4 regions of the Ammoniphilus sp. CFH 90114 genome follow, and region 3 is predicted to be linked to each of the others. Evidence: riboswitches for the same ligand, from Rfam matches in the RefSeq annotation. Region 3 holds a riboswitch; each other region holds the start of a gene.
What was found. Region 3 has a riboswitch for S-adenosylmethionine ahead of EIZ39_RS07740 (bifunctional homocysteine S-methyltransferase/methylenetetrahydrofolate reductase). Riboswitches for the same ligand answer to the same signal wherever they lie in the genome.
Positions count from the first base shown of each region.

Region 1: another riboswitch for S-adenosylmethionine. It lies ahead of EIZ39_RS05185 (PLP-dependent transferase); the one in region 3 lies ahead of EIZ39_RS07740 (bifunctional homocysteine S-methyltransferase/methylenetetrahydrofolate reductase).
Region 2: another riboswitch for S-adenosylmethionine. It lies ahead of metK (methionine adenosyltransferase); the one in region 3 lies ahead of EIZ39_RS07740 (bifunctional homocysteine S-methyltransferase/methylenetetrahydrofolate reductase).
Region 4: another riboswitch for S-adenosylmethionine. It lies ahead of EIZ39_RS19145 (2,3-diketo-5-methylthiopentyl-1-phosphate enolase); the one in region 3 lies ahead of EIZ39_RS07740 (bifunctional homocysteine S-methyltransferase/methylenetetrahydrofolate reductase).

Region 1 is NZ_SDLI01000002.1:103,623-111,745, forward strand. It holds gene EIZ39_RS05170 (sensor histidine kinase) at 1-306, shown strand, start outside; gene EIZ39_RS05175 (hypothetical protein) at 418-1,626, opposite strand; gene EIZ39_RS05180 (TVP38/TMEM64 family protein) at 1,737-2,312, shown strand; SAM riboswitch class I at 2,385-2,501, shown strand; gene EIZ39_RS05185 (PLP-dependent transferase) at 2,596-3,714, shown strand; T-box leader at 3,773-4,006, shown strand; gene trpS (tryptophan--tRNA ligase) at 4,055-5,059, shown strand; gene EIZ39_RS05195 (DUF3905 domain-containing protein) at 5,113-5,472, shown strand; gene EIZ39_RS05200 (MFS transporter) at 5,583-6,758, shown strand; gene EIZ39_RS05205 (pyrimidine-nucleoside phosphorylase) at 6,783-8,087, shown strand; gene EIZ39_RS05210 (XapX domain-containing protein) at 8,106-8,123, shown strand, end outside.
Region 2 is NZ_SDLI01000010.1:48,445-56,567, reverse strand. It holds gene EIZ39_RS19965 (S41 family peptidase) at 1-1,040, shown strand, start outside; gene EIZ39_RS19960 (S41 family peptidase) at 1,519-2,973, shown strand; gene EIZ39_RS19955 (hypothetical protein) at 3,044-3,289, opposite strand; gene EIZ39_RS19950 (S8 family serine peptidase) at 3,485-5,659, shown strand; SAM riboswitch class I at 5,748-5,896, shown strand; gene metK (methionine adenosyltransferase) at 6,042-7,250, shown strand; gene EIZ39_RS19940 (polysaccharide deacetylase family protein) at 7,531-8,123, shown strand, end outside.
Region 3 is NZ_SDLI01000003.1:5,542-13,664, reverse strand. It holds gene prfA (peptide chain release factor 1) at 1-622, shown strand, start outside; gene prmC (peptide chain release factor N(5)-glutamine methyltransferase) at 625-1,485, shown strand; gene EIZ39_RS07750 (putative bifunctional diguanylate cyclase/phosphodiesterase) at 1,480-3,195, opposite strand; gene spoIIR (stage II sporulation protein R) at 3,369-3,968, shown strand; SAM riboswitch class I at 4,051-4,171, shown strand; gene EIZ39_RS07740 (bifunctional homocysteine S-methyltransferase/methylenetetrahydrofolate reductase) at 4,283-6,118, shown strand; gene EIZ39_RS07735 (GNAT family N-acetyltransferase) at 6,191-6,655, shown strand; gene EIZ39_RS07730 (L-threonylcarbamoyladenylate synthase) at 6,760-7,836, shown strand; gene EIZ39_RS07725 (manganese efflux pump MntP) at 7,904-8,123, shown strand, end outside.
Region 4 is NZ_SDLI01000009.1:113,252-121,374, reverse strand. It holds gene EIZ39_RS19165 (ABC transporter ATP-binding protein) at 1-1,129, shown strand, start outside; gene EIZ39_RS19160 (cupin domain-containing protein) at 1,173-1,712, opposite strand; gene EIZ39_RS19155 (methylthioribulose 1-phosphate dehydratase) at 1,735-2,400, opposite strand; gene EIZ39_RS19150 (2-hydroxy-3-keto-5-methylthiopentenyl-1-phosphate phosphatase) at 2,420-3,097, opposite strand; gene EIZ39_RS19145 (2,3-diketo-5-methylthiopentyl-1-phosphate enolase) at 3,094-4,284, opposite strand; SAM riboswitch class I at 4,372-4,504, opposite strand; gene mtnK (S-methyl-5-thioribose kinase) at 4,735-5,937, shown strand; gene mtnA (S-methyl-5-thioribose-1-phosphate isomerase) at 5,949-6,995, shown strand; gene EIZ39_RS19125 (glutamate synthase-related protein) at 7,370-8,123, opposite strand, start outside.

The DNA.
Region 1 (8,123 bases), on a different contig from region 3:
ATTATTAAGAATGCCTGTGAAGAGTTTCAACGCACTCCCGAACAGCGCGAGAAGCTGATTCGCATCTCCTGTCGGGTTAGCGGGGAGAAAGTAATGGTCCTCTTTTTTAATAATGGGAGCCCGATAAGCCCTAGTGATGTAAAGCAAATCTTTAATCCTTTTTACTCCACTAAAGAAAACGGCACAGGATTAGGACTAGCCATATGCAAACAGATTATCGAGGCCCACGGCGGTAAAATCAATATTTACCCCGAACCCGATGGTACCATGGTCGAGCTCAAGCTTCCATGGACAATGGAAACCTGAATAATAGATACAAGAGGCTGTCCCTAAAGGTAGGTAAAACTGATGTTTTTAGGGAACCAGCCTCTTTTTTGGGTCTTATTGCAAGTGGATGCTTGTAATCATGGTCAGTTCTTAGTTACTAACACGAAACCCTCGTTGAATATCAATGAAAAATCCAACGATTCCCAAGGTAGTCAAGATGCCTGTACCAAGTAGGGACATCCATATCCCTTTCGGTAATGGCCATTGCATCCATTGCAGAAGTCCAGCCAAGAACAATAGAATGATCATGCTGACGACTCCTAGCAGATAGAAAGCAACATAGGGACCAGTGATCTTGCTTTGAGCATATACTTTTCCACTGAAATACATAAGGAAAGTAGTGATAAAGCCAAGCAGGGTAAGATGCAAATAGGCAATAATGACCTGTCTGCTATCATATATAGCATAGGCTAATAAGGGCCATGCACCCATAAGCTCCAGCAGAGATTTTACTCCTAAACTGGCCAAGGATACACTTAACAGTAAACGCAAGGAAAATGACCTCTCACGCTTCCATAACAGTTTAGCTGTCATCATGAGAAGCATGCTAATCGAAATAAATTGGAGAAGTGATCCAATAAGTCCGATAGCGACGAAGATAGGTTGAGATAATAACCATAGGGCTGATGAGAGATAAGAAGGAATAACGCTCACAGCCAATAATCCGAACTGCCATTTTACCCAACGATATTGGAGGTTCCTCTCGGAAGCAAGCAAATGATAAATGATCCCAATAATAACGAAGGTAAACCATCCGTTGTATTGAAGGTGTAGGTAGTAATAAATAAAAAAATTATTTATTGTTTCATTGCCGAGTCCAGTAGCACCTGCAATGGCCAATCCCCAAGGACCAAGGGAAGATAGTAGGTTGAACCAGACAGCCGCTTGATAGAAGGAACGGACTATTCCTTTAGGATGAGTGTTCCGATGAATAAAAAATTGGTAAGCAAAATAGTAAGATAAGAAGGCATGTAGAGTAGAGAAGCCAATAGATATCAAGCCATACCCCTGGTAACTAAAAGAAAACAGCATCCCAATAACTGAGACATGCAGTAAAAAGTAATAGATCTTAATTGCTCGCCTTTCGCTAAAACCTGCAGGAAAGCAATGTTGAATGAATACAGCATTAATGAGAATGTAAACCCAACCAAGAAAAGCAACGTGAGAATGGGCATGCACGATATGCATGAAGGAAAGCTCAGGCCAAACGGGTTCCACCATCTTCCATCTAAGGAGGATACCTAATAGTGAAATAATGAGTAAGTATAAAAAAGAGGAGTAAACCCACTTCTTTACCATTCCATTTTCCTCTCTTTCCTTATTGTGGTATATTTTTATCGTATAGAATACTGCTCCTTTATTTAAATCATAGTACCAGATAAAGATCAATAATGAGAGGGTTCAATTTCGTGGACATTAGAATAGAAGAGCTATACGATTGGATTAACGCCTATCGAGGCTTAGGGATTGCTATTGCCTTTATTCTTCCCATTCTAGAGGCATTCTTTCCGATTCTTCCGTTGATTGCTATTGTTACAGGAAACGCTGTTGCTTTCGGCATGTGGAAGGGATTCTTCTTTACATGGCTTGGAGCGTGTACAGGATCCCTCTTAGTCTTTTGGCTTATCCGGACATTCAGCCGTAATTGGACAGAGAGATTGTTCCATAGGTACAAAGGGATTGAGAAGAGCTCGAAATGGTTTGAGAAGCATGGATTCTCTGTGTTATTTCTATTAAGGTGTTTTCCGTTCTCACCATCAAGTCTAATCAATGTACTAGCGGGTTTGTCGGCTATTTCTTTTCATACCTATTTTTGGGCGACCATTCTTGGAAAAGCAGTGATGGTGTTTATCTTATCCTATATTGGGGCCGATTTGCCTCAATTCATTCGTGAACCCGTCAAGTTAATCACCTTACTTCTAGGTGTTGCGCTTCTGTGGGGAGTGGGCAAGCTGGTAGAAAAGCGCTACTTACCTAAATCGTAAGAATGATTGACAAAAAATGAATCACCCCATATAATTTGACGTAATTAGTTTTATAAACAAGTGAATACGTTGCTCTTATCAAGAGAAGGCGGAGGGACTGGCCCGATGAAGCCCGGCAACCGACTGTGATATTTTTATCCAGCACGGTGCTAATTCCTACAGAATGATTTTCATTTTGATAGATAAGGGTTTGGTCCGTCTCGGATAAGATGATCAGCCCCTTACTTATACAAGTTAGGGGTTATTTGTGTATAAACAAACTTTTTATGTAGGAGGAGAGTCCATGGACATAGAGACAAAGCTTGTACAGATTGGAAATCGAAGGGAGAAGGAAACAGGAGCGATCAGCTTCCCCGTAACCTTCTCCACTGCCTTTCTACATCCAGCACTAGGAGAAAGTACGGGCTTCGATTACATCCGGACCAAGAATCCAACTCGAACGGTACTAGAAGAAGCGATAGCTGAAATTGAGGGAGGGGACAGAGGATTCGCCATGAGTTCTGGTATGGCAGCCATTCACGTGATCATGGGCTTGTTTAAACCCGGTGATCATATTATAGCCTCACTGGACTTATATGGAGGAACATACCGACTGTTTGAACAGGTTTGGAAGTCTTATGGGTTAACCTTCAGCTATGTCAATTTAAGAAGTGGAAGCGACTTGCAAGACCATCTTCTCCCTGAAACAACTGCTGTGTTTATCGAAACTCCAACGAATCCGATGATGATAACGGCTGATATTTCAAGTATTGCAAGTGTAGCGAAAAAACAAGGAGTACTTACGATCGTCGATAACACGTTCTTATCTCCCTACTACCAAAAACCCATTCTAGAGGGGGCAGATATTTCTTTTCATAGTGCAACGAAGTATCTAGGGGGACATAATGATGTACTTGCCGGGCTTATTGTGTCTAACGGACAAGAACTATCCGATAGGCTTTTCTTTTTGCAAAATTCCATCGGTGCTGTGCTAGGACCGATGGATTCTTGGTTACTTATCCGCGGGATGAAAACTTTAGCCCTCAGGATGGAACGTCATACGGAAAACGCTAAGCGAATTGTATCTTTTCTTAAGGAACATCCCCTTATAACGGATGTCTTGTACGCTGGTTTAGGTGGGATGGTGTCCTTTCGGGTCAAAGACGCAGCTTTGGTACCGGGGATATTAAGACATTTAAGAGTGATTTCGTTTGCCGAAAGTCTTGGTGGCGTAGAGAGTCTGTTAACTTATCCAGCTGTTCAAACACATGCTGATGTGCCTAAGGAAGTAAGAGATTCAGTGGGAGTGTGCGATAGGTTACTGCGATTTTCTGTCGGAGTCGAGCATGCGCAAGATCTTGTTGAGGATTTAAGGTGTGCGATTGAAGCATCAGAACTGCAATTGAGAACGGGAGAGGTCTAGACCCAAGTTTTCTTGCATTTTGAAGTGCATTAAGATAAAATTTTATCAACTCGAATAGTTGATGGCGTTGACGAAGAGAAGTAAATCCGTTGTTTTCTGCTTTCAGAGAGCCAGTGGTTGGTGTAAACTGGTACAGAACCGTGATTGAATGGACTTCTGAGCCCCAAACTGAAACCTTATGGAGTAGGCTTTGGCGGAATGTCTTCACGATAAAGAAGACAAAAGGAGATCTGCGTTCTTTTTATATGAACCTAGATCAACAAGGGTGGCACCACGGTCCCTCGTCCCTTACGGATGAGGGGCTTTTTTGTTTTTATTTGACAATTAGGAGTGAATAAGTATGAGCAAGAAGAAAATTTTTTCTGGCATTCAGCCTAGCGGTTTATTAACGCTCGGTAACTACATAGGAGCCATGAAACAATTCGTAGAACTACAAGATGAAGGGGACTGTACTTTTTGTGTCGTCGATCTACACGCCTTGACGGTTCCGCAGGACCCTGTTGCCCTTCGCAATAATGTTCGCTCTTTAGCTGCTTTGTTCTTGGCCGTAGGGATTGATCCAGATAAATCTACTCTAATCGTTCAATCTCAAGTAAAGGAACATGCCGAACTAGGCTGGTTGATGCAATGTGTATCCCATATGGGAGAACTAGAGCGAATGACTCAGTTTAAAGATAAATCAACTGGAAAAGATGTAGTTACTTCTGCTTTGTTTACCTACCCCGCTCTAATGGCTGCGGATATCTTGTTGTATGATACTACCCATGTTCCTGTTGGGGAGGATCAGAAACAACATTTGGAATTAACAAGGGATATTGCGCAGCGCTTTAACAACCGTTTTGGTGAGACTTTTGTTGTTCCTGAACCGATGATACCGAAGGTTGGAGGACGAGTAATGTCCTTAGATGACCCATCGAAGAAAATGAGCAAAAGCAATCCAAACGAAGGAAGCTATGTTGCTTTACTCGACGAGCCTTCCAAGATTGTGAAGAAGATCAAGCGAGCCGTAACCGATTCAGAAAATGAAATTCGCTTTGACCCAGTCAACAAACCAGCGATTAGTAATCTTTTAACGATCTATTCCTTCTGTGCTAATCAGACTGTGGATGAATTGGTTGCCCGCTATCAAGGGGTTGGCTATGGGACGTTTAAAAGTGAGCTGGCAGATGCGGTCGTAAGCATGCTAGAACCGATTCAAAATAGGTACCGTGAGTTGATCGAATCCGATGAGCTTGATCGGATCTTGCTTCGCGGAGCAGAGCATGCTTCCGTATTTGCTGAGAAGAAGATGATCGACGTGAAGGAGAAAATGGGACTTATTCCAAGGGAACGCTTGACTACATAACTTGTAGTGATTATGGCCAAACTTAGAATACCCCTTTAAAAGAGGTGATGGATATGAGCAACAAGAAACGGGAGCAACAGCCAAAATTGAATTCTCCTGTTATGGAGCAAACTATCCCACATCAGGTGCATTCTCCGGCTTATAACAAATCCAAGTCAGACATTCGAGAGCCTTTTATTAATGAATTTGGAGTGGTGATAGGAGACAGTTTTTACGACTCTCCTAACTCCCCTTTAAACAATTGGAGTACGGACGTTGATCCAGCCATTATGGCAGGCGATCAATGGGTACACCCAACAAATGATATTGGCTGCAACTCCAGCGAAAATGCTGAAATGATTGAAGAAGGAATTAACCCATTAGGTGTTCCCTTTATGCACCCTGATAAAGATGTAAGCTATGGCAGGGATTAATTCCAGATGAACTGAACTGACCCTTAAATCATTAGGGTCAGTTTCTTTTTTCCATTTTAATTTAATGGTAGAATTAACGGATAGCATGAAGAATGGAAGGAGAAGTGGGTTTGAATGAATTAAGACGCCCGTTTTTACAAGGGCCAATTGTGTCACTTGTGGCATATAATTATTTCTTTTATGCAATTGTTTCCATTTTCATTTCTTATCTGCCCGTCTATTTTACGTCCCAAGGAATCAGTCCTGTACAAATTGGTATCTTACTCGGCGTTGGCCCCTTTATTTCCATCATCTCGCCCCCTATTTGGGGCTACTTAAGCGATAAGTACAAAACCGTTAAGAACATCTTAATACTGACCCTTGTAGCGACAATTCTTTTTGGGACATTTATGTTCAGATCTGTCTCCTTTGAGTGGATGTTCTTTTACGTTCTTGTTTTCAACTTTTTTATGTCTCCTATTGGTCCCTTAACTGATAGCCTGACCTACCGGGTTTCGGAGGTGTATCGAATTCCCTTCGGAAGCATTCGACTGTTTGGATCGGTTGGTTTTGCTATAACCGCCATCTTTATGGGCTTTGTATTTGAACGCATTGGTCTGGGTTATATTTCATGGGTCTTTCTGGCTTTTGGATTAATTGCATTATATACGTGCACAAGGCTTAGTGATGCTCCATCATCTTTAAAACCCGTCTCCCTTCGATCCATTTTTTCTGTATTTCAGGAAAAAAGGATTCTTTGGTTTCTTTTCGTGATTTTCACTTTATCCATACCTCATCGGATTAATGACGGATTTGTTGGAGTTTATATTGAATCCTTAGGTGGCACGACCGGCTTGGTAGGCACGGCTTGGTTTTTCGCAACAGGGAGTGAAGCCTTATTATTTGGCCTTAGTGTGCGGTGGCTTCGTCAGGGCCGAGAATTGCAACTGATAGCTTGGGCTGCTGTATTCTATTGTGTTCGTTGGATTTTATGTGCACTCTTAGCGGATCCGGTTCTGGTAACTTATCTTCAATTATTTCATGGCCTATCCTTTGCTATCTATTATTTAGCTTCTTTACAATATTTGTATAGATTAATTCCCCCAGAGTTGAAATCCACAGGTCAGACGGTTTTTGCTGCCGTATTCTTCGGTTTCGCAGGGATTGTCGGCTCGCTTATAGCGGGTTGGATTTTTGAGGCTTACAACGGTCAATTCCTCTATATAACAATGACTGCATTCTCACTTATGGGATTAGTATTGGTATTTATTACTATGTTCCGTGAGCGTACAATGAGTAGACAATAAATACATAATAAGAGGTGAACAATGATGAGAATGGTCGATTTGATTCAAAAGAAGAGAGATGGACTCGAGTTAACAAAGTCAGAGATTGATTTTATTATTGAAGGTTATACGCAAGGAGCCATTCCAGACTATCAAGTTTCAGCATGGGCTATGTCTGTGTTCTTCCAAGGAATGAATCCACGAGAAATAGCCGATCTAACCATGGCTATGGTCAAGTCAGGCGATGAAGTTGATCTATCCGCTATCGAGGGTATTAAAGTTGATAAGCATAGCACGGGTGGGGTAGGAGATACAACAACCTTAGTTTTAGGTCCCCTCGTTGCAGCAGCAGGTGTTCCCGTTGCTAAAATGTCAGGTAGAGGACTAGGGCATACAGGAGGTACCATTGATAAATTAGAAGCGATAGATGGATTTCATACAGAAATTACAAAAGAGGAATTCATCAAGATCGTCAATGAAATTAAAGTAGCGGTTGTTGGCCAAAGTGGGAACTTAACCCCAGCAGATAAGAAGCTTTATGGTCTAAGAGATGTAACGGCTACTGTAAATTCAATTCCCTTAATAGCAAGCTCCATTATGAGTAAGAAGATCGCCTCTGGAGCAGATGCCATTGTGCTGGATGTAAAAACGGGTGACGGGGCGTTCATGAAAACCTTGGAGGGTTCTAAAGAACTTGCTCGTACTATGGTGGAGATTGGCAAGCGCGTAGGAAGGAATACAGTTGCTGTCATTAGCGATATGAATCAGCCATTGGGCTTCGCTGTTGGAAACGCGTTAGAAGTGAAAGAGGCCATTGATACCTTGCGTGGGCATGGACCAGAAGATCTTACAGAATTATGCTTAGTCTTGGGAGCCCATATGGTTGTGCTGGCTAAAAAGGAAGATGATTTTGATATGGCTTATAACCGACTCAAGAAAATTCTTGCATCAGGGGAAGCAATATCAAAACTCAAAGAGTTTATTCAAGCTCAAGGAGGAAATCCGGAGGTCGTTGATCATCCAGAGAGACTCCCTCAATCAAAGTATCAAGTTGAAGTGAAAACCGCTTCTACAGGATATGTGAAGTCAATCAAAGCAGAAGAAATTGGCCATATCGCAATGATGCTTGGAGCAGGGCGTAAGACAAAGGAAGATTCCATTGATCTAGCCGTAGGGGTTGAGCTGAAGAAGAAAGTGGGCGACCCTGTACAAGAAGGAGACGTTCTAGCGGTTCTACATGCGAACACAGAGGATGAAATGGAAGAATGGGTCACTAAGACCACTCATGCCTATGCGATTCAACAAGAGCAGGTGTCAGCCCTGCCATTGATATATGATGTAATCGAGTAACAGCAGGAGGATTCAAACGTGAGAGAGATTATTTTA
Region 2 (8,123 bases), on a different contig from region 3:
TCGACGGAAAAAGGGTAATTGACCAGTCAATTGAAACGGTTTTGAATAAGTTGAGAGGAGACGCAGGCTCTAAAATTCAGATGAGATTCATGAGTACTGATCATCTCTATGAAGTAGAGCTCATTCGAGAAAGGATAGAGGTGCCAATTGTTCAATCTTCGATGTTGGAAGGACAGACCGGATACATCCAACTCTCCAGTTTTTCACAAGAATCAAGCCAGTTGTTTAAGGAGAGACTTGACAAGCTAATTCAAGAAGGAGCAAAGTCTTTTGTTATCGACCTGAGAGATAATCCAGGTGGATTTCTTGATTCCGCTGTCTCCATGTCTTCTTTCTTTATTAAAGAGGGGCCAGTACTTCATGTCAGAAATAAAAATGATAATCAAATGACTATTAGTGTTGAGAATGGTGTGGATTTCCCTTTCCCACTTGCGTTGCTGGTTAATGAGTATTCAGCAAGTGCCGCGGAGGTTTTGGCTGCGGTACTCAAGGAGTATGGCAAGGCAACCCTTATTGGAGCTCGAACATTTGGCAAGGGGACAGTGCAAGAGGTGATTCCGCTTAAATCAGGTGGCTTTCTTAAATTGACGTTGGAAGAATACTTTACGCCTAAGCGCAATAGAATGGATCACACCGGAGTATCCCCACACATTCAAGTTGGAGATACAGGAGAGCAATTTCAAGCGGCCTTGTACGTTTTAAGAGAAAGAAATGTATTAACACTTAAGTCTTCGGAGGACGTTTTGATTAATTATAAAGCAGATAGGAGTGGCACACCTGCCGCTATATATGAAGATGGCAAATGGTTTGTTTCTGCACGGAAATTAGCCTATCTGTTTCATGGTGAAATTTCTTATGATCAAGAGATACGGAAGGTACGCTTGAAAATAAGTGGAGATGAGTATTTATGGTCTTTGGAAGGACGTGCACTCGTTCGAAAAGGAACATTCTACTTGCCGATAGAGGTGGTATTAAACCACTATATTGGATTAGAAAAAATAAACGCTGGCGATCATATTACACTTCAACTAAGGAAATAAAAAGGTTTTTATGAATAGTTGAAAATTCTATTACTTGGTTTTTTAGAGTTCTACTGTGGATAAAGGCTGAGGAGAAAAGTAAGCGTGCCTAAGAAAAATTTGATTTTGAAATGATTGATAGTAAAGTGCAAATGGACATCCTAGTACATCCCTAATAACACACTTGAGCTAAATCAAAAAGCTAAGGTATGAAATGCTTTATTTTAAGCAGGTTAATAAACAATTAAATTCTGTAAATTCCCTAGATTTAATTAAAAGCTAGGGGTTTTTATTTTTAAAAGTATAGAAACACCGCTCTGTAGCTCCAAATAAACAGAACTGAAACTTTTCTTCTGTAAAGATACCAAAGGTTTGTATGTGTCTATTAAGTTTAATTTAATAAAATATTATTAGATTAGTATTGATCAGATGTCATACCACTTTTACTGTAATTATATTTTTAGTAAACTTAAGAGGAGGAAACTGAGGGAGGGCTAATGTGAGATATAATATGAAGTTTTTGTCTATTATACTTTCTCTTAATATAGGCTTTACGAGTCTAGCTTATTCTGAAGAAGGAGGAGATATGGACAAGAGGAGAATACTGGAAGTTTATGATCTTATCCAGGAGTTTCATGTCAACAATCCTTTCACTAGAGACACCGTAACTGGTGCAATTTCAGGAATGATTCAATCTATTGATGATCCTCATACTAGTTACTATACAGAGGAGAACTTACTGACTTTTATTAAATCATTAGAGGGTATTTATTCGGGTATTGGAGTTTCAATAAGGGAGAAAGATGGAGCCTTTTTTGTCCAGCAAGTTTATGGTGATTCACCAGCTATGATATCCCAACTCCAAAAAGATGATAAAATCCTTGAGATAAATGAAGAGAATGTTACAGGTCGAACATTAAATTGGTTAAAATGGAAAATTATAGATGGAGAAGGATCTGAGGTTAGATTAAAGTTGAAAAGAGGAGAAACGATTTTTAATGTGGATATTTTTAAGGGGAAGTTTCAATTGCCTACAGTTGAAGCAAGAATATTTGAAAACCAAACTGGATATATCCGTGTAGAAACGTTTTCCGAATCGTCTGTAGACCGATTTGCCAAAGAACTAGAACGCTTACGGAATATAGGGGTTAGGGCATTAATCATTGACCTGCGTGACAACCCAGGGGGGGAGTTAGAGTCTGCTAGGAAATTTGCATCCTACTTTATCTCAGAAGGGACACTCTACTACGTTCGAAATAAACATGCGTATGAACATTTTTACAAAATGGAGATGGGAAAGGATTTAGAATTACCTCTAGTTGTACTTGTTAACAAGAATTCAGCCAGCGCATCAGAGCTAGTAACTGCAGTTTTTAAGGATTACGATAAGGCGACTATAATAGGAACTCCTACTTCTGGAAAAGGAACGTTGCAGGAGTTGTTTCCCTTAAAAACTGGCGGCTATTTAAAACTAACAATTGAGGAATACTTTTCACCAAACCTCATGCCTGTTCACCGAGTAGGAGTAACACCCCATATCTTTGTCAAGGATCCGGAGGAGCAGCTCCAGGCAGCTTTATACGTTCTAAGATCAGAAAATTCCTTAAGATTTGGGTCTTCAGGTCAAATTCTAATAAACGAGAAGGAAGATCGTAGTTCCAATCCGGCTGCGATATTAGAAAACCATGAATGGTATCTCTCGATTCGCAAGTTAGCTTACCTCTTTAATGGAGAAGTTTCCTACGATAAAAGTATTAATTCAATTAGATTGAAGATTGGTGAGGATAGTCACCGTTGGAAGCCCATCGAGCATAAGGGATTGCTTATAAGGAATGGTGCCGCATATCTTTCCATTAAGGATATAGAAGAGAATTATCCTGAATTAGAGAAGAAAGAAATTGGAGAATTTATTGTGATCAAAACCAAGAAGGCTAAGAAAAAGGTAGTATTATAGGTTAAAGAAGCGGACTTTAAAACAAAAAAATGAGGGGTGTCCATTGAATGGCTTCCCCTCATGATTTGTTTTACTGTATAAAAATAGACTTATGCTCCACCGCCGCATTTATATCCCGATTAATCGCATGTCTGTCATTTTCAGTAAGCTGTCCATCTTTTCTCAACGAACCATAATATTGTTCTCCTGCCTCAACTGTTAATTTTCGAAGGTATTCGTTACTAGGCTGCTCAGATAAATTAAGCAAAAATTTGCGATAAACTTCCTTACTGTTCTCTTTCAACTTCCCTTTGCGGAAAAAGTCTTTTAATCCCATTCCTATTCCCCCTCAGTTTCTTTAGTTCTATACTAATGGAATTTCTTTTCGAGTTCCACCTGCGTTTTTTTCCACTAGTAAAAATCTTACTATTAATTGACAACCTTACCCAGAGCGAATAGGCTTAAGAGAAAGTTTATTGTTTCATATTCTGTTAAATAGGTTAAATAAGATAGAAATATAAAGGTGGTTCCCATGCTTCGAACATCCTGGCTTCTTGCCATCTGTAGCATCGTTACAATATCTACTGTCCATGCCAATCCATCTACTCTTCCATCTGATCCCTATGTTAATAGTCAACACTACCATCAACAGATTAATACGACGGCTGCTTGGCAGGAGATTCGAGAAAATACTGATATTACGATTGCTATTCTTGATACAGGGGTGGATGTGGATCATCCAGACCTTAAAGCTAACCTGGTTCAAGGCTACAATCTGGTTCAACCTGACAAGCCGCCTCATGACGATCACGGACATGGAACAGCTACCGCCGGGATCCTAGGCGCTGTGGGCGATAATGGCATTGGGGTTACAGGAGTACTGTGGAATGCGAAAATGATGCCGATTAAGATCCTAGACAATAAAGGTGGAGGAGACGCGGGTCGTGTGGCTAAGGGAATACGCTTGGCTGTGGATAAGGGGGCCAAGATCATCTTGCTATCCTTGGGTGATCCCATCTACTCTACAGAGATGGAGAAAGCGATCCAGTATGCAGAGGACAAGGGAGTTCTCCTGATTGCGGCAACGGGGAACGATTCGAGTACCGTGAGCTACCCTGCCGCTTTTCCGACCGTGTTAAGTGTGAGTGCGGTAGATGCTTACAACATTCCTCTTTCCTATGCCAATCGTGGTCCGGAAGTAGACGTGGTAGCTCCAGGCCATCATATTTACTCTACGGCTAAAGATGGGAAGTACGCCTATGTTTCAGGGACTTCTATGGCTGCTCCACAGGTAGCAGGAATGGCTGCCTTACTGTTAAAGAAGGCCCCCTCTCTAACCCCACTAGAGGTTCGCATGATCATTCGAGCTTCGACTGAGGGGGTTGACACTAAAGGCTGGAATCCTAACACTGGATATGGACTCGTGAATGTACAGAAGGCCCTATCTCTGGTGGATAGTGATCCTATTGATTTATATGAACCGAATCAAACGATAGAACAAGTGGCGTCCCTCCCCTTCGTCGGCCAGACTCAGGCGCTAATCGGAAAAACGGATCCAGTAGACTGGTATCAAATTGAGCTTCCCTATCAGGGAAAGTTCCAACTCCAGACCCGGTCATTGACAGGAAAAGAGAATGTGCTGCAAATCGAAATCTATAATGGGGAGAAGAAAAAAGTATCGTCAGGGTTAAATCGCTGGGAGGGAACTTTAAAAGGTGGGACCTATCATTTCAGAGTAATGGATACCGGCGAGACCCCTTCTTTTCCTTATCATATCGATACCTCTTTTTCCGTCGGAGCTGATCCCTACGAAGATAATGATACGAAAGCGAAAGCTTCAAAAGTACCCATAAGTCAACAACAACTTATTAGAGGGACTTTTCATAAAAGAGCGGATGTGGATTGGTTCGTTGCGGATTATCTTTGGCCTGGGAAGCTCGAGGTGGAAGTGAAGACCGATACCATTCGGATGGATTCGGTGCTCACCATTGAGCAAGTTGGGAAAACGATAGAAAAGGTCGATCATGGTTCTGTTTCAAATGGACAGTCTGAGAGATGGTCGAAGACGGTTGATCCGGGTAAATTTTATTTTGCTTTACAAGAGTATTATGGAAATGCCGTTAATGGGCAGTATGAGCTGCAGATTCGGTATGAGACGTCGGATACAAGTGCTTTCCGTGATATTCAGGACCATTGGGCTAGGACGTCTATAGAAGATTTAGTGTCTCGAAAAATGATCCAGGGTTACCCAGATTATACCTTTCGGCCTAATCATAACATTACGAGAGCGGGAGCCGCTGCTGTGCTGCAAAATGTCCTTCAGCTGCCCACTTCAAGAGCAACAAGCACTTACCAGGATCTGAAAAAAGACCATTGGGTCTATTCGGCTATTGCTTCGCTTGGAGAGAGGGGAATTTTCAAAGGCGTAGCGAGTGAACGAATCTTTCCGGACCAGCCCTTGACCCGTGCGGAGTTGGCCGTACTCTTATACCAAGCCAGATACGGAACAGAGCAACCTGAGCAGATCAAAAGTAAGCAAGAGTTTACGGATGTACTAAGAGGTCACTGGGCTTACCCTTATATCATGAAGATGGCAGAACTCCAGCATATTCAAGGATTTCAGGATGGTAGCTTTCAGCCTGAAAGACAGACGACACGTGCGGAATTCGCTGTGTTGGTCAGAAATATGTGGTACCCAGCGCAATAAAGAGTTTGAGTTTTTATACTTTGTCGTATTATGTGTTAACCCATTGACAATCTACCAAACTTTAGCTATTCTTATGCAGAACGGATTACTCTTATTCCGAGAAGGCGCGAGGGACTGGCCCGATGATGCCCGGCAACCCGCGGTAATGATTCATATTTTTTCCTTTATGGGAAAGAATAAGATCAACCGTGCAAGGTGCTAACCAGCAGGATGCTATTGTGTCCTGGAAGATAAGAGGTAAAGGAGCGGAATGCTGGCCTTTTCCTCATGGGAGAAGGTCTTTATTTTTTCACCACCTCTTGAGTTGTTCGGAAAATGTAAGACAATGAGTGCCGTATCTTATACGTTTGTGATTATTGAAGGAGGTACGTGAAACATGGCGTTGAAAAAAGGTCGTCATCTCTTCACATCTGAATCTGTAACCGAAGGACACCCGGATAAGATCTGCGATCAGATCTCCGATTCCATCTTGGATGCTATCCTTGAGCAAGATCCTAATGCTCGTGTAGCTTGCGAAACTTCAGTAACAACAGGACTTGTTCTTGTCGCTGGAGAAATTACTACTTCTTCTTATGTGGATATTCCAAAGATTGTCCGTGAAACCGTTCGTGAAATCGGGTATACCCGTGCGAAATTCGGATTCGATGCGGATACTTGTGCTGTACTTACTTCCATTGACGAACAGTCTCCTGACATTGCGATGGGGGTTGACCAAGCGTTAGAAGCTCGTGAAGGTCAAGTGACAGACGAGCAAATCGATGCGATCGGAGCAGGGGACCAAGGATTGATGTTTGGTTTCGCGACCAACGAGACTCCTGAGCTGATGCCGCTTCCGATCTCTATGGCTCATAAATTGGCTCGCCGTGTAGCAGAGGTTCGCAAGAACGGAACCCTTACCTACCTTCGTCCAGATGCGAAGACTCAGGTGACGGTTGAATATGATGGAGATAAGCCGGTTCGTATTGATACGATCGTTATTTCTACTCAGCATGACCCTGAAGCGACTCTAGAGCAAATTAAGAAAGACGTTCAAGAACATGTCATTAAGCCGATCGTACCGGCTGAATATCTTGATGCTCAAACGAAGTACTTCATTAACCCAACAGGCCGTTTCGTTATCGGAGGTCCTCAAGGGGATGCAGGATTAACAGGACGTAAGATCATTGTTGATACGTACGGTGGATATGCTCGTCATGGCGGCGGTGCTTTCTCCGGTAAGGATCCTACAAAGGTTGACCGTTCTGCTGCTTATGCTGCTCGCTATGTAGCGAAGAACATCGTAGCAGCTGGTTTGGCTGACAAGTGTGAAGTTCAAGTGGCTTATGCGATTGGGGTAGCTCAACCGGTTTCCATTAACGTAGATACGTATGGAACAGGAAAGATCGAAGAAGAGCAGATCGTAAATTTGATCCGCAAGCACTTTGATCTTCGCCCAGCGGGCATCATTAAGGAATTGGATCTTCGTCGTCCAATCTATAAAGGAACAGCTGCTTACGGTCACTTTGGACGTACTGACCTGGATTTACCATGGGAGCGTACAGATAAGGCTGAACTTTTGAAGCAAGACGCGGCAACTTTTGCTCAAGCATAGTAGGGTTATGAAAAAAGTCCTGATTTGGTCTAGAGACTAGGCTGAATTGGGGCTTTTTTTTCGTATTTGCTTGATTAGGTTTAGAATCCTTCCGATAATAGGAATAAAGACTTTAGCCTAGTGAGGGACTGACCCTTATCAGAAACTAAAGGGTTTTGCTTGAAACCAAAATGCAATGATATACGTCCAAATAGATAGATATTTTAAAATCCCATTACTTTCCGGTAGGAATTTTGCACTATTTGTCGAATTGTGTAGAAATGAGGAGATGAGGGTAAGAATGAGACTAATAATAATCCTCTTATTGGCTATTGTGATGGGTTGCAGCCAACAGGAGAATGAGTCTATAGACGCACAAGTACAACCGGAACCAGCGGTGGATGAACTAAGTTCATCAGATGCAAAAGCCTCGGATCCCATTACAGAAGAACACCCCTATCGCGTATGGTATAGAGAACAGGTGTTGGTGCTTAATTATCACCATTTGGCAGATGATTTGGAGACCCCTTTTACTATTAAGCCAGCTCACTTCGAAGAACATATGGAGTTTTTAAAAAATCATCACTTTCACCCCCTTAAAATAAAGGAGTTCTACGAATTCTTAGATACAGGACTATTGAACCAGGAGAATGCAGTGCTTATAACCTTTGACGATGGGTATGAGAGCGGTTTTACTGAGGCTTTTCCCATCCTTCAGAAGTATCAGTTTCCCGCAACGGTGTTCGTGATCTATGAAAATTTGCGGGATAGTCTAGAGAGGAAGCGTGAGGATAAAATTCCCCCGCTTACCTTCGTCCAGATGGATCAGATGAGACGAAGCGGACTCATTTCCTTTCAATCTCATACCTATGGGCTACACTTCTGGGATGAGTC
Region 3 (8,123 bases):
CTATAATGATCTAGGTGGTTTTAAGGAAGTTATTTTTGCCGTGAAGGGTAAAGGAGCTTATAGCAAGCTGAAGTTCGAGAGCGGTGCACACCGTGTACAGCGTATTCCTACTACCGAATCTGGTGGACGGATTCATACGTCGACTGCCACAGTCGCTGTGCTTCCAGAAGTAGAAGATCTTGAAGTTGAGATTCACGATAAAGACATTCGAATTGATACCTTCTGTTCTAGTGGAGCGGGTGGACAGAGTGTTAATACGACGAAGTCTGCCGTCCGTGTATTGCATGTTCCAACAGGGATCATGGTTAGCTGTCAGGATGAGAAGTCACAGCACTCCAATAAGGATAAAGCGCTTCGCGTTCTAAGAGCACGCTTGTATGATCTAGAGCAGCAGAAGAAGGCAGCGGAATACGGTGAAATTCGTAAGAGCAAAGTGGGAACGGGAGACCGAAGTGAACGTATTCGTACGTACAATTTCCCGCAGAGCCGAGTTACAGATCATCGCATTGGATTAACGTTGCATAAGCTTGATTATATCTTGAACGGTGAGCTAGATGAGATTATTAATGCTCTAGTTGTAGAAGAACAAGCAGAATTGATGCAAAACGCAGAAGGTCTATAATCATGAACAGTATGACAGTTAGAGAAGCCCTGAGAAGGGCTTCTTCGTTTATGGAGTCATTAGAGGACAACCGCTTTTTAGCCGAAATTATGATTCGTCACGTTCTGAACTGGGATCGTACACAATTCTTTCTTGGCATGGAGGAGACCATTACTGAACGTCAGTGGGCTGAGGTCGAGAGTTTGGTAAAGATAAGAGTTCAAGGAACTCCCATCCAATATCTTACGGGGGAACAGGAGTTTTATGGGCTGACCTTTAAGGTTAATCCCTCTGTTCTCATTCCGCGTCCTGAGACGGAAATTCTAGTGGAAGAAGTGCTGAGAAGACGTAATCCACAAGCTCGTCTTTCGGTTGCTGATATTGGAACAGGCAGTGGGGCCATTGCGGTAACCTTAGCTGTTCACTCAACATGGAAAATGTACGCTGTGGATATTGCGCAGGAATCACTGGATACGGCCAGAAAGAACAGTGAAGTACATGGAGTAGTTGATCGAATTTCCTTTCTTAAGGGAGATCTGTTAAGTCCATTACCAGAGCCTGTGGATATCTTGGTATCGAATCCACCCTATATTCCCACACAGGATGTCCTAGAGCTTGATGTTCAGGTTAAAGATCATGAACCGATGCGAGCCCTGGATGGCGGAATGGACGGTCTAGACTTTTATCGTAGAATATGTGATGGCCTTTCAGGGGTATTGCGATGGGAAGGCTTGGTCGCGTTCGAGGTAGGGATGGGACAAGCGCAAGAAGTAGAAAAGCTATTACAGGAAAGTGGTATGATCGCCAGAACTGAGATCATTAAAGACTTAGCTGGGATCCAAAGAATCGTGATCGGAGAAGGAAAGAGAAGCCTGCAGTCATAGACTGACAGGCTTCTTTGGCAATTTCTCTTCTAACTCATAGGCTGGAAGCGGTCGGCTAAAGTAATATCCCTGGGCTTCCTGGCAGCCCTCATTAGCGAGGAACTCAAGATGATCGCTTGTTTCGACTCCTTCTGCTGTAACGATCAAGTTAAGGTTGAGTGCCACATTAATAATTGTACGAACAATAGCAGCGTCTTGTGTGTCCCTCAACATATCTTGTATAAACGATTGGTCAATTTTAAGTATATCAATGGGAAATCTTTTTAGATAGCTTAGGGAAGAGAACCCTGTCCCAAAATCATCTAACGATAGCCTGACACCCAAACTTCTTAATTGGTTTAACTTCTCGATACAACGGTCCACATCCGTCATAGCTACAGATTCGGTGATTTCTAAGTTTAGATATTGTGGAGGGAGTCCAGACTCTTCTAATGCTGACTCAATGACACGTAAGAGGCGATCCTGAAGAAACTGACGGGTTGATATATTCACACACACGGTAAGGGGGCCATATCCTTCATCCTGCCATTTCTTATTTTGCTTGCAAGCCTCTCTTATGACCCACTCGCCTATGGGTACGATTAACCCAGTCTCTTCAGCAAGTGGAATAAATTGATCGGGGGGAATCGCACCTAATTTCGTATGATTCCAACGCAATAGGGCCTCTGTAGCGATCCATTCACCCGTGCGAATATCTACCTTCGGTTGATAATATACTTTGAATTCTTTTTTATCTAAGGCTCTTCTTAATCCGCTCTCCAACTGTAATCTTTTACTGTTCTGTCCATCCATGTCTTCCGTAAAGAAGTGATAACGGTTTTTTCCTAATTCTTTGGCTCTATACAGGGCAGAATCAGCATGCTTAAGCAACTCATCAGAGCTTGTACCGTCTTGGGGGTAAAAGCTAATTCCGATACTAGGTGTGACGTAAAGTTCGTGATCATTAATCATATAAGGAAAGGAAATGCTCCACAGTATATGTTCCGCTCTCAATTTTGTTTCTTCAGCAGAAGTATCTCCCAAAAGGATAAAGAACTCATCGCCGCCCTGACGACATATAATCTCATCGTTCCCAAGACTGCTGGTTAATCGGTGAGCAACTTGCCGAAGAAGCAGGTCTCCGAATTCGTGACCTAGAGTGTCGTTAATGACTTTGAAACGGTCTAAGTCGACTATCATGACAGCAATCTGTTGATCTACCTGTTCGTCAATAGCATCTAATTTCTCTTTTAATTGTTCTTGAAAATAATGTCGGTTAGGCAGCCCTGTTAAAGAGTCGTAGTAAGCTAAATGGCGGATTTTTTCTTCATTCTGTTTTAGTCTTTGGTTACTCTCTAGTAATACCTGATTGATATTCTTAATTTCTTGTTGTTGTTTTTTTAGTCGATCGGTTAGAAAGCCCATTCCAATAGAAATCATAAAGTTAACGGAGTTATAGACAATTAGAGAATAAATGTTTTCGTATGTATAGGCTACACCCAAGTTGTAATAAAGAAACTCCGTTAGGGAACAGAGGACGAGGGAGAGGCTTGCACCGATGAGTCCGCCACGTAACCCATAATAAAAAGTGAGGAACATGGCCGGGATAAGATGCAACAGCCAAAAAATTTTGTAGGTTGGACTGAGCGAAATATGATTGATGATAGGGAGGAAATAAAGGATGGGGATGGCCCAACTCAAGTGAGGGCGACCAGGGAACATAAGGTTCATAGTAAGGCCTCTTTCCTTTGTGTGATTCATAAGTTAGCCTATCGATATGATATCATACTTTACAGAGCACAGATAAACAAATTTATTCAGAAAATAATTAATAATGTTTAAACCCTTTCTTTTCTGGCTAGACTGATGGCTAAGGAGAAAGAAAAGAGAGGGGAAACAGAAAAATGAAAAAGACAAGCTTAATTTTATTTGCATTTATCATATTGACTATGAGCTGGGAAGAACAGCGTTCTATAGCAACTCTAGTAAAAGAAGAACCTATTCCACAAGAGTCGATCCGATTGCGAGTGATCGCCAATAGCGACTCACCTCAGGATCAGTGGTTAAAGCAAGAAATACGTGATGAAATCAATCTTTATCTTACGAGTAAAGTAGATAGCCTAGACACGGTGGAAGAAGCTCGTGAAAAAATGGAAGAAGAGCTGCCACAACTTCAAGAAATTGTAGAGAAAACGATTACCAACAACGGCTTCTCTTATAATAGTCAAGTAGAGTTAGGAAAGGTGCCTTTCCCAACCAAAATGTATGGACAGTACGTTTATCCTGCCGGAGAATATGAGGCTCTTCGCGTGACAGTTGGACAAGGTATGGGTCAAAATTGGTGGTGCGTCTTATTCCCTCCACTATGCTTTGTAGACATAGACACAGGGGATGCGGTGAAGAAGGAAGAAGAGAATGGCGAGGATGGCGAAGGACCGAAGATTCAAGTGAAGTTCTTTGTATTAGAGGTATTTCAAAAGCTGTATAAGAGTCTCTTTTCCTAAGTAAATCCGTTGACAAATCAGAACGGCATCACGTATGATTACGTTAATATAAATTCTTAAGTATGCAACAAATCTAACACTTTTCTTATTTGGAGCAGGTGGAGGGACTGGCCCGATGAAACCCGGCAACCCGTTAAGGTGTACGACGCCTTAAGACAGGGTGCTAATTCCTGCAGGTACATTCGTTTCCTGGGAGATAAGAAGGGGCTCAAGAAGTTTAAGTTGACTGATTCGGAGAACCTTCTGGCTTATAAGCTGCAGAAGGTTTTTTTATGTTGAGATAAGACTTGGGTGAAAGGCAGGGGAGTGAGAGCATGAGAGAAAAGTCAGGGTTGCGGGAGTTGCTGCAGAATCGAGTATTAATTGCGGACGGAGCGATGGGGACGCTGTTGCATCGATACGGCATACCAGTAGGTACTTGTGGGGAAGAGCTGAATGTGACTCGTCCTGATGTGGTCCGAGATATTCATTTGCAATATGTGCTGGCCGGATCAGAGTTGATTGAAACGAATACCTATGGAGCGAATCGAGAAAAGCTATCTAAATATGGCTTAGAGGACCAGGTGGAGGAATTAAATCGGGCTGGAGTTGGGCTGGCTAGAGAGGCTGCAGGAGACTTGGCTTTTGTAGTCGGTTCCGTAGGAGGGATCCTAGGTGGGAGAAGAAGAAATATCCCGTCAGAAGAACTTAAGGAGGTTTATGCTGAGCAAATTAAGAGTTTAGTGGAAGCAGGAGTAGATGGTCTATTACTTGAGACGTTCTGTTTCGTCGATGAAGCGATCATCGCTCTATCTGTAGCTCGACGCTTTAGCTCGCTGCCTATCATCTGTCAGCTTACGATTCAAGATATCCAAAGAACACAGGATGGCTATTCATTGGAATCCGCTTTTGGCCGTCTAGTGGATGCCGGTGCTGATATTGTGGGCTTGAATTGCTATAACGGTCCAGCCAATATTATTCGTTCTCTAGAGTCTTTACCTGTAAAAGAGGGATTACAGCTGTCTGTGTATCCGAATGCAGGGCTGCCTGAATATGTGGATGGACAGTTCTTGTATCCTTCTTCAGCTGAATATTTTGCTGACTCTGCTGAGAAACTGCATCAGTTAGGAGCCAGAATCATAGGGGGATGCTGCGGAACGACACCAGAACATATTAAGGCCGTGGCATCACGGCTGAAGGGCAGAACCCCGATTTATAAGAAAGAATCAGCAGTAAAAGAGATTACCAACGAGCCGAAGGTCATCATTTCTTCTGAAGTTTTTCAAGAAAAAACCATTCCTGAGCTTGTGAAGGAACAGCCTACCGTTATCGTTGAGCTTGACCCGCCCCGAGATCTTGATTTTCAACCTTTCTTGGAAGGGGCCGCATCCTTGAAGGAAGCGGGAGCGGATGCCATTACAATGGCGGACAATTCCTTAGCCATGACAAGAATGAGTAATATGGCCTTAGGAGCATTAGTTAAGGAGAAAGTGGGCATTCGCCCGTTGGTTCATATTACATGCCGTGACCGGAATTCGATTGGACAGCAATCTCACCTTATGGGTTTATATGCGCTAGGAATTGATCACGTCTTGGCAATCACAGGAGATCCTACCCGCTACGGCGATCTTCCTGGTGCTTCTTCGGTTTATGATATGACTTCCTTTGAGCTTATTCGCATGACGAAGCAATTAAATGAAGGAGTAGGTTTCTCGGGACGGACATTAAAGAAGAGAGCGGCCTTTACCGTTGCAGCGGCTTTTAACCCAAACACACGACACTTGCATAAAGCGGTAGAACGCTTGGAGAAGAAGGTCGATGCGGGAGCCGACTATGTGATGAGCCAGCCCCTGTATGATCATGAACAGATCTTTCAGGTGGCGGAAGCGACCCGCCATGTGAAGGTTCCTATTTTTATAGGGATTATGCCGCTGACGAGTCATCGCAATGCTGAATTTCTCCATAACGAAGTGCCTGGAATAAGGCTATCGGATGATGTACGTGCACGGATGGCCCGATATGAAGGGGAAGATGCAAAAAAACAGGGGGTTGAAATTGCCCTAGAGCTCATTGATACGGCTCGTCAATATTTTAACGGAATCTATCTCATCACTCCTTTCATGCGCTATGAAATGACTGCTGAACTTACGAAGTATGTGAAAAATAGCTGATTCTTTAGCATACTCTATCAAACTTCTTCATATCTATGATAGAAATGATAGAGAAGAGGGGTGCTTTTGTTTATGAGTCTTGTCATGCGGGTAGCTAGAAAGAATGATGTAGAGCAAATGGTAGAACTGTTGAAAAAGGGTAAACTAAATGTAGAAGGAATTGAGGATCATCTAGATCATTTTCTGGTAGTGGAAGATTCAAACAGTCAGCGTGTAGTAGGGACGGCGGGTCTAGAAGTTCTTGGGGACCAATATGGACTACTGCGCTCCCTAGCCGTTGAACCGGCTTTCTTTAATGAATCAGTAGGATGGGAGTTGTTGCGGGTTCTTCTATCCCTGGCAGGAAAAAAGGGGCTGCTAGAAGTTTATTTACTTACACGTTCGTCGTCTTTTTTTCAGTTGTGTGGGTTTACAGAAATCGATTGGGAAGATATCCCCGGAGAAGTGAAGTCATCCACACACTTTCAACAGTATACACCCAGTTTATCCACGGCTATGGTGTATAAGAGACCAGCAAAGGCCCAGATTGAAGCGTAAAACGAATGCACTTATTCACAACTTATCCACAAACTGTTGATAAGTTGTTTGTTTTAGCCCCACTTTATAACGGGAAAGTCTTAGAAAAAGGAATGGAAGCGAACATGATTCATTATCAGACAAAAAAATGGTGTGTGGATAACTCTGTGGGAAATGAACGGCTTTATCCACAACTTGAGGAACCAGCGAAGCTATTAGCCTTAAACGAGGTTGTTGCTTTTCCTACGGAGACAGTCTACGGTCTAGGGGCGAATGCCTTGTCATCTAGCGCCGTTTGTAAGATTTTCGAAGCTAAGGGGAGGCCAAGCGACAACCCGCTAATTATCCACATTGCCCACAGGAAGGATCTGGATAACCTTGTTTTAGCGTTACCTGAGAAAGCTGAAAAGCTCATGGATGCTTTTTGGCCAGGTCCTCTCACCTTTATTCTGCCTCGAAAAGAGGGGATTGCTCCAGAAGTGACGGCGGGGCTCGATACGGTTGGTATTCGGATGCCGGATCATCCGATAGCCTTAGCTCTCATTGAGAAGGCTGGGGTACCTATAGCTGCACCGAGCGCGAATCGCTCAGGGCGTCCGAGTCCGACAACAGCAGAGCATGTACAGGAGGACCTTGAAGGACGTATTGCAGGGATTGTGGATGGTGGTCCAACAGGAGTTGGGGTGGAATCAACGGTACTCGATGTAACGATGGACCCACCTATGATCTTGCGCCCTGGGGGAGTAACCAAAGAGCAACTTGAATCCGTAGTAGGTCTGGTTCTTCTTGATCCAGGATTAATGGAAGAAGAAGATAAGCCAAGATCTCCTGGAATGAAATATCAGCATTATGCCCCTCAAGGGGAAATGTGGATTATTCAAGAAGAAACCTTAGAAAAGCAGCAAGAGACGATTCGTTCCTTAATTGGACAAGCTAAGGAGTCTGGACGCCGAGTGGGGGTATTAGCCACGGAGGAAACAAAGCATAACTACGCGGAAGCTGATGTAGTGGTCATCTGTGGTGCTCGTGAAGACTTGGCGACGGTGGCGCGTTCTCTCTATGATGCTTTGCGCTCCTTTGATCAACAAAGGATTGATTATATTCTTGCCGAATCATTTCCGTCCAAGGGAGTGGGCTTGGCTATCATGAATCGGTTAAACAAGGCGGCGGGACATCGGATTTATCGCGCGGAAGTGGACTAGGGTAAGCATCTTTCCTAACCTGTCCGCATATTCTTGAGGAGACAAGGGATATGCTGGAGGGGATCGAATGGAATGGGACATCATCCAATGGGGGCAATTTTATACCATCCTCATGATCGGGATAGCACTTGGAATGGATGCATTCTCCTTAGGAATAGGAATGGGAATGCTGAGAATTCGGTTGCGAACTATTGCTAAGGTTAGCTTATTGATTGGTTTGTTTCATGTCATTATGCCACTCATTGGAATCGGAAGCGGTAAGTTTTTATCCTCTGTAGTCGGGGATG
Region 4 (8,123 bases), on a different contig from region 3:
AATTGCTGTGGTGAAGGGATTTGCCCTTGAGGATCATGAGCAGAAGCAATTTGAGAGACGGAACCAAAAATTCTTAGATAAAGCGGTGGATCATACCGTATGGAATGCCAAGACGTTTGCCGTAACCAATACGATAACCGATATTGCACCGCTTCTTGTCATTACGTATGCCGGATATCAGGTGGTTCATGAGAATCTAACTATTGGAGCACTTATCGCTTTCTATGCTTACCTTGAGCGATTGTATAGTCCATTAAGAAGGCTGGTTAACTCATCTACGACCTTGACGCAGTCTATTGCCTCCATGGACCGCATGTTTGAACTGTTTGATGAGTCTTATGATATACGAGATAAGTTGGGGGCAATGGAACTGAAGGAAGTGAGAGGAAGAGTGGTCTTCGATCAAGTATCGTTCCGCTATCGTGACACTGGAGATGAGGTTCTCCATAACATTGATTTGGTCGTTGAGGAAGGTCAGACGGTCGCCTTGGTCGGGATGAGTGGGGGAGGGAAATCTTCACTTATTAGTCTTATTCCGCGGTTTTATGATGTATCTGGTGGAGCCGTGTATCTTGACGGTCATGATATTCGCGACGTCACGCTTAAGAGCCTGAGAAGCCAGATCGGTATGGTGCTGCAAGATAATATCCTGTTTAGCGATTCGATCAGGGAAAATATTTTGATGGGTAACCCCAATGCAACAGAAGAAGATATGATCGAAGCTGCCAAGGCAGCGAATGCTCATGATTTTATCATGCCTCTGCCAGATGGCTATGGTACGGAAATAGGGGAGCGAGGCGTGAAGCTTTCCGGTGGACAGAAACAGCGGATTGCGATTGCTCGTGTGTTTCTTAAGAATCCTAGAATCTTGATCTTAGACGAGGCTACATCTGCTCTTGATTTGGAATCTGAGCAGCTTATTCAGCAGTCCTTAGAGAGATTGGCGAAGGATCGAACGACCTTTATTGTCGCGCATCGTTTATCTACGATTACCCATGCTGATAAAATTGTGTTGATTTCAGACGGATCTATCCGTGAAATGGGGACTCACCAGGAGCTTATGAATGCGGAAGGTGCTTACTATAAATTGTTTACGGTCCAGCACCTTGGTTCACCGGTAACCGAATAAGAAAAAGTCCTTGAGTGTACAAGGACTTTTTTTCTTTAGATCTTTACTTAGCGAACTCGGGGTCCTGGAAAGGCTGAGCAATCCATCCTGCTGGTTCGATGAATAAGCGAACAGCAACGACCTGACGGTCTTGCATTAAAGTGAAGAAGTGAGGAGTGTTCTCTGGAACAGAGATGACATCGCCCGCTTCAAGCTCTACATCAAAGTAGCCCGTATCGCCTTGTCCCTTAATAATAAAAATGCCATGGCCTGCTGTAATGGCGCGAACTTCGTCTTCTGTGTGGGTGTGGACTTCTTCAAATTTCTTTAACAGTTCATCTAGGTTTGGAGTAGACTCTGTAAGAGCTACTACATCCCAGTTCACGTAACCGCGACGCTCGGCAAGGGACTTAATATCATCTTCAAATACTTGAAGGGTTTGTTGCTTTTCTTCGTCATTTAAATTACATCTGCCAGCTAGTTCTGCAGGGATTTTATCTGTATTCCAGTGTTCGAAGAGGACGCCTTGCTCGTTCAAGAACGCTCCAACCTTGTCATTTCCTTCGATTCGTTCCCCTGTTTTTCTGAGTACGATGGATGCCACTTCTTCATTCCTCCTAAGTGCATTAAGAATTTACTAAAACGTTGGTCTTGACTAAATGTCTCGTCTGTAAAAGTCGTAAGTGATATTCAAATAAAAATTCGAATGCTTCTACATGTCGTTTCGTTTCAAAATCATTGCGTCCCCAAGCGTAGATCCCATGGTTGCGAATCAGTACGCCTGGAATTTGCGGGTTAAGGACTTTTTCAATTTCCTTCGCTAAGCGAGGGATGTCGGCGTAGTTTTCTACGATAGGAATCTGAATGACAGCTCCTTCATCCCAAATTCCAAGTCCTTTTATCAGTTCTTGATTTCCAATTTCAAAGTAGCCTTGATCACCATAGAGTTCGGACACTACGTTGTTAGCGATCGTATGGACATGAAAGACGGCACCCGCGTCTTGGATCTTGTCGTAGACAACAGAGTGAACGAGAGTTTCAGCTGATGGCTTCAGATTGGTCTGTTCAACAGGTTTAGCATCGATATCTACAAATAAATAGTCATTAGGCGTAATTTTTGTCTTGTCTTTTCCGCTAGCAGTAACGGCAAAGATTACAGGATGATCTTGTACCTTGATAGAGAGGTTACCACTTGTCCCAGGGAACCATCCGCGATTAGCAAAATTCTGCTTCACTTCGTTAAGGCTGTGTATGATTTCTTGTCTTGTATCCGCGTGAATCGCATAATTCATGATTTATTCCTCCTTCTTATTACAAGGAGTGTGGATGCACTTCTTGCTGTAACCTTTTTAAGGTGTCTATTACATCGTGAAAAGTTTCGAAAGAGGAATAAGGCAGGCCTAGTTCCTCACACTTCTGCTTTAAGAACGATCTGGCAATCGTATGGTCCGCAATCTTGGCTCCAGCTAAATCGGTAATGCTGTCTCCAATTACGACTTTATAATATTGATCTGTTGGGTAAGAGCGGATAATGCTTGTTTTACACATTCCGCAATCTACGTCACAATGCTCGTCACATGCATTCGGCCAAGTAATCTGAATCGTAGGGTCATCGAATCTTGCACTGTTACAATAGATCCGATCTAATAGCCCGTAGTGCTCCAACATAGGATGAATGAAGAAGTCTATCCCGCCGCTCGTGATGAGGAGCTTGATTCCTTGTTCTTCGGTAAAAGTAACAAAGTCTTGGAACCCTGCTCTAATATTGGCTTTTTCTAACACAAATTGAGTAATTTGTTCTTTTTGGCTGCTAGGAATGAGGGAAAAGAGTTCACCTACACCCGTACGAATGGTCTTGCGTTGGTCTAAAATATCTTTAACAATTTCTTCCCAGCCCTGGGGAGAAAATTCTCTCATGATATCTACAATGTTATCTTTTTCTGTAATTGTACCGTCAAAATCGCAAAATAGAATTAGTTGTTTAGTCACTTTACGATCCCCCACTTCTCAATGGCAGTGAGCAATTCTTGGCTCTTAGACTGTTCAAGTGGAATACCTTGCATTGTCGCTTCTATAGCTGCGACGAAGGCTTGTCCTCCACTTACTGGCCCGCCTGGATGTCCATGGATGCCTCCACCTGCATTGACAATGTGATTAAGGCCGAAGTCCTTATACAGTAGGGGAACCATACCGGGATGAATTCCAGCTGAAGGAACAGGAAATGTGGGCTTGATTCCTGGAATTTCTTCTACTAGATGGGTTGCAATATCTAAGGCCTCTTGTCTAGGCAGAGCTACCGATCCATAAGGGGAAGGGAATAGTCCAATGTCTGCACCAGCCAATCGCATAAGCTTCCCTAAAACAAGGGGAGAAGAGATGCCGTAAGTCGAAGACTGATATAGAGCACCTGCCATAGCAGGGTGGGCCATAATAGGAACATTAATATCAGGATCTCGACTTAGTTGAGCTAGAATATCAAATCCATAAGGCAAAACATTAAGGAGTAAGCAATTCGCTCCGTTTTCTATCGCTCTCTTTGCTTTATCTACAAGCCCTGTAACCGGTCCCGTTAGATTAACTGCATAAAGGACTTGGCGACCAGAGGCCTCTGTCACTTCCTTGCAGGCGCGGATGCGATCGAGGAAAGGGGCATGTTCATCCGCAAAAAAGATTTCATCATCTTTAACTAAATCGACGCCGCCTTCGACTTGCAGTTTAAATTGCTCAACTAATTCGTCGAGTGGAAGTCCAATACAAGACTTGAAGATACTCATGAATAATGGACGATCATGTACATTTAATAGCTCTCTTATCCCTGATATTCCGAACTTGGGTCCTGAGAATTCTCTTGTAAATTCCTGAGGGAAATCGATATCGACTAATCTAATCTTTCCGTCCATGGACAACTTGCCGAATACGTTGGTGAGTAGGGAAGGAATATCGTAGGTGAAATTGACTACGGGATACTCTACTTTAATAAGACCTCTCTCTAATCCCTCTGCCGTGGTTTCGTAAACGGTGGCGCCGGCCGAGCGGCCAAGATGTTTTTGAAGCTTTTCCTGTTTTGCTGCAGGCAGGTCCGTCCAGCTTCCAACTGTCATGCCAACTGCTATCGCTTCAGCCTTCTTTTCCAGGCTTTTTGCTTCTGTAAGATAGGAGACTGTAATGTAAGACAACTCTTGTTAACCCCTTTCAAGTAGGAATCAAGAAAAAATAAAAAGTACCTCTTGCGATAAGAGGTACTTGAATGACGAGTCAAATACAACTTATCTCTCAGAATATATCTTTCATTCTGCAGGATGTAGCACCGTGTTTTTATTCTGCTCAATTAGAGAAAAATAAAAATCGGTTGCCGGGCGTCATCGGGCCAGTCCCTCAGCCATCTCTCGATAAGATGAAATTATAAAGTTAGGTAACACACTAGTAATATATACATTCAAAATCTTATCCCTTTGCTTGGATAAAGTCAATAGAGAAAAAAATCGTACAATCTAAATGTTATGACATTGACAATGTTGACCCACTCTATATAGTATATAGCTATTAAATTGTGTCCTACTCATCTTACATAGGGTAATTTGGAGAAGATATAGAATAGAGCTTAAGCTATATTGGAGGGGTGAAGAATGGAATATCGTGCGTTTAGTGAACAGGAAGCCGTGGAGTATGCTAGGCAGCTTCCGGGGATTTTCCCAGAAGGTGCGCAGTTTGAGAGTCGGGAAATTGGGGATGGAAATCTAAACTTAGTTTTCCATATTGAGGATAAAGTTTCTGGGAAGAGCATTATTTTTAAGCAAGCTTTGCCTTATGCAAGAGTGGTAGGGGAGTCTTGGCCGTTAACCCTTGACCGTGCCCGAATCGAGAGTGAAGCTTTAATTATCCAGGACAAGCTATGTCCAGGTCTAGTTCCACAGGTATATCACTATGACAAGGACCTTGCCTTAACCGTCATGGAGGATTTATCTAGTCATGTAATTATGCGAAAAGGTTTAATTGAAGGGAATCGTTATCCTTTATTTGCTGAACATATCGGTGTATTCCTTGCAAAGACGCTGTTCTTCACTTCTGATTTTGCCTTGGATTTCAAAGAGAAAAAAGAGAAGGTAGAACAGTTCATTAATCCAGAACTCTGCAAAATTACCGAGGATCTTGTATTTACGGACCCATACTATGATGCGGAGACGAATAACTTTAACCCTTTAATCCGTGATGTGGTTGAAGGCGTCTGGAGGAATGAAGTCCTGAAGCAAGAAATTGCGAAGTTAAAATACTCCTTCATGACGGAAGCTCAGGCTCTGCTTCATGGTGATCTTCATACCGGCAGCATTATGGTGACGGAAGAGAGTACCAAAGTGATAGATCCTGAATTCGCTTATTATGGACCTATGGGCTTTGATATAGGGGCAGTCATCGCCAATCTGCTGCTGAACTATGCCGCGCAGGAAGGGTTAAAGACGACGGACGAGGAACGAGGATCGTACAGGGAATACTTGTTGACGTCCGTAGTGGAGGTTTGGAATACGTTTGAAAAAGAATTCCGTCGTCTGTGCGAAGTTCATATTAAGGATGTCATGTATTCGAATGCAGGGTTTATTAATGATAGGATGGCTAGTTTATTAAGAGACTCTATTGGTTTTGCTGGATGCAAGATGATGCGTAGAGTGATCGGACTTGCCGGTGTTGCGGATCTGAACTCCATCCAGGACGAGAAAGTGCGCGCTCAAGCCGAAACGCTAGCCTTAAGCCTGGGGCAAACCCTTGTATTGCAAAGAGGTACCGTGAGCAGCATCGAGGATGTCGTGGAAATGGTTAAGAAAACAGAAGAGTAGGTGGCAGGATCATGGACAACCATGTTCATTCGATACGTTGGGAAGAGGATCGAGTATTATTACTTGATCAAACGAAGCTTCCTTTAGAAGTTGTATTTGAGGATGTTTATACTATAGAACAGATGTGGAATGCTATTCGCGCATTGAAGGTTAGAGGAGCACCAGCTATTGGTATTTCCGCTGCCTATGGTATGTATCTAGGTGCAAGAGATATTGAGGCAGCTGACTCCTCGGATTTTCTCATTAAGCTGCGTGAGAAGAGAGAGTATTTAGCGACTTCTCGCCCGACTGCGGTCAATTTGTTTTGGGCTATTGACAGAATGATGAATAAGGCGGAATCCTTGGTGAATGTTGATGTCAATGCGATGAAGCAGGAGCTGCTAGAGGAAGCCAAACGCATGCATGAAGAGGACGTGGAGATTTGCCGAAGTATCGGTGAGCATGCTATCACGTTGTTTCATGATGGAATAGGCGTTCTAACGCACTGTAATGCGGGCGGCATCGCTACGGCTAAGTACGGAACAGCACTCGCTCCTATGTTCCTAGCAAAGGAAAGAGGTTGGGATATAAAGGTATTTGCAGATGAAACCCGCCCAGTGCTGCAAGGTGCCCGCCTAACCGCGTGGGAGCTTCAGCAAGCTGGAATTGACGTCACTTTAATCTGCGACAATATGGCTGCCATGGTTATGTCTAAGGGATGGGTGCAGGCTGTGATTGTGGGAACAGACCGTATCGCTGCAAACGGAGACGTAGCAAATAAGATCGGAACCTATGGCTTGGCTGTATTGGCTAAGGCACATGGTATTCCTTTCTACGTGGCTTCGCCTTTATCTACTATTGACTTAGATACACTGACAGGTGCCGAAATCCCGATTGAAGAACGTCCGGACGAGGAGATTACAGAGATCAGTGGGAATCGCGTAGCGCCTCATAATATCAAAGTTTTCAACCCGGCATTCGATGTGACGCCGAACGAGTATGTAACGGCCATTATCACGGAAAAAGGTATCGTGCGTGCTCCGTATGAGGTTAGTTTGAAGCAATTGTTTGAGAAGTAGGTAGGGGGCGCTCCTCTTCGTGATGGGCGGATCTTAAGCGGAGAATTTCCGGTTATTTTCTAAATTTAGGGTTTTAGGGGTTGAATAGCGGAAGCAATTCCGCCTATTGCCATTAAACCTAGTAGAAATGAGTGTTTGGGGCCGAGTAGCGGAAAAATTTCCGCCTATTTCGGCCTTTTTATTGGCGATAGTAGGAATAGCGGAAAATTCTCCGCTTATTGCCCCCGACTGGCCTGGAGAGGGCGCCTGGCTAGGGGCGGATCTTAAGCGGAGGATTAGAGCTTATCCGGTGACAGCCGGCACCCTTTTTCATGCTCACCCCTCACAACATAGAAAAAAGCCGGTTTAAGTTTTCCTTAAACCGACTCTGTAAATTATTCTGTAGCAACGGATTGGTCAGCTTGAAGCTTCACTGGAGCGAGCATCATAAAATGCTGTCCTGCGTGATCTCGAAGTGCCTCAATACGGGCAGCTGTTTCTGCTTGATCTGTTGCCTTTAATTCATCAATATACTTGTTTAGTAGCTCTACAACATCACTTTGACCCTTGTCAGATAGAGGGAGTAGGGAAACCTTAGCTCCTTTTGCAATACGTCTGTTGATGGCAGCTTCGTCTAGGCCCATCTCAGGCTGAAGACGAATATAAACCACTCCACCTGTCATCCCTGCACAAATCCATGGACCTGGATCTCCCATCACAATTGCTCTACCGTTTGTCATATATTCAAATGCAAAGCCCTTAAGATTTGCACGGCCACCGATTCCACCAAATTGATCGTTGATTGGTTGGGTTAACTCCCCGCCAAAGATGATATCTGCACCGGAGAGACGAATACAAGCACGAGCATCGGCATTTCCTTGGACGATGAAAGTACCTTTTTGTGCGCCGTAGGCAAAGCTCTTTCCTACAGAACCGTTAATGAAAAGGCCATTCTTGTTACGAGCCTTCATAACGCTGATCTTACCACCGAAGCTAGTTTTACCGACGCCATCCTGAGCTCCACCTTGAACTCGGATATTGATCCCTTCAGCGTTAAACGCACCAAGACCGTTACCAGGAACACAGCCAGATTCAAAGTTCAAGTGAACTTCTGGAAGAGAAACGTAGCTGCCGTCCAAGTGAGGCTTC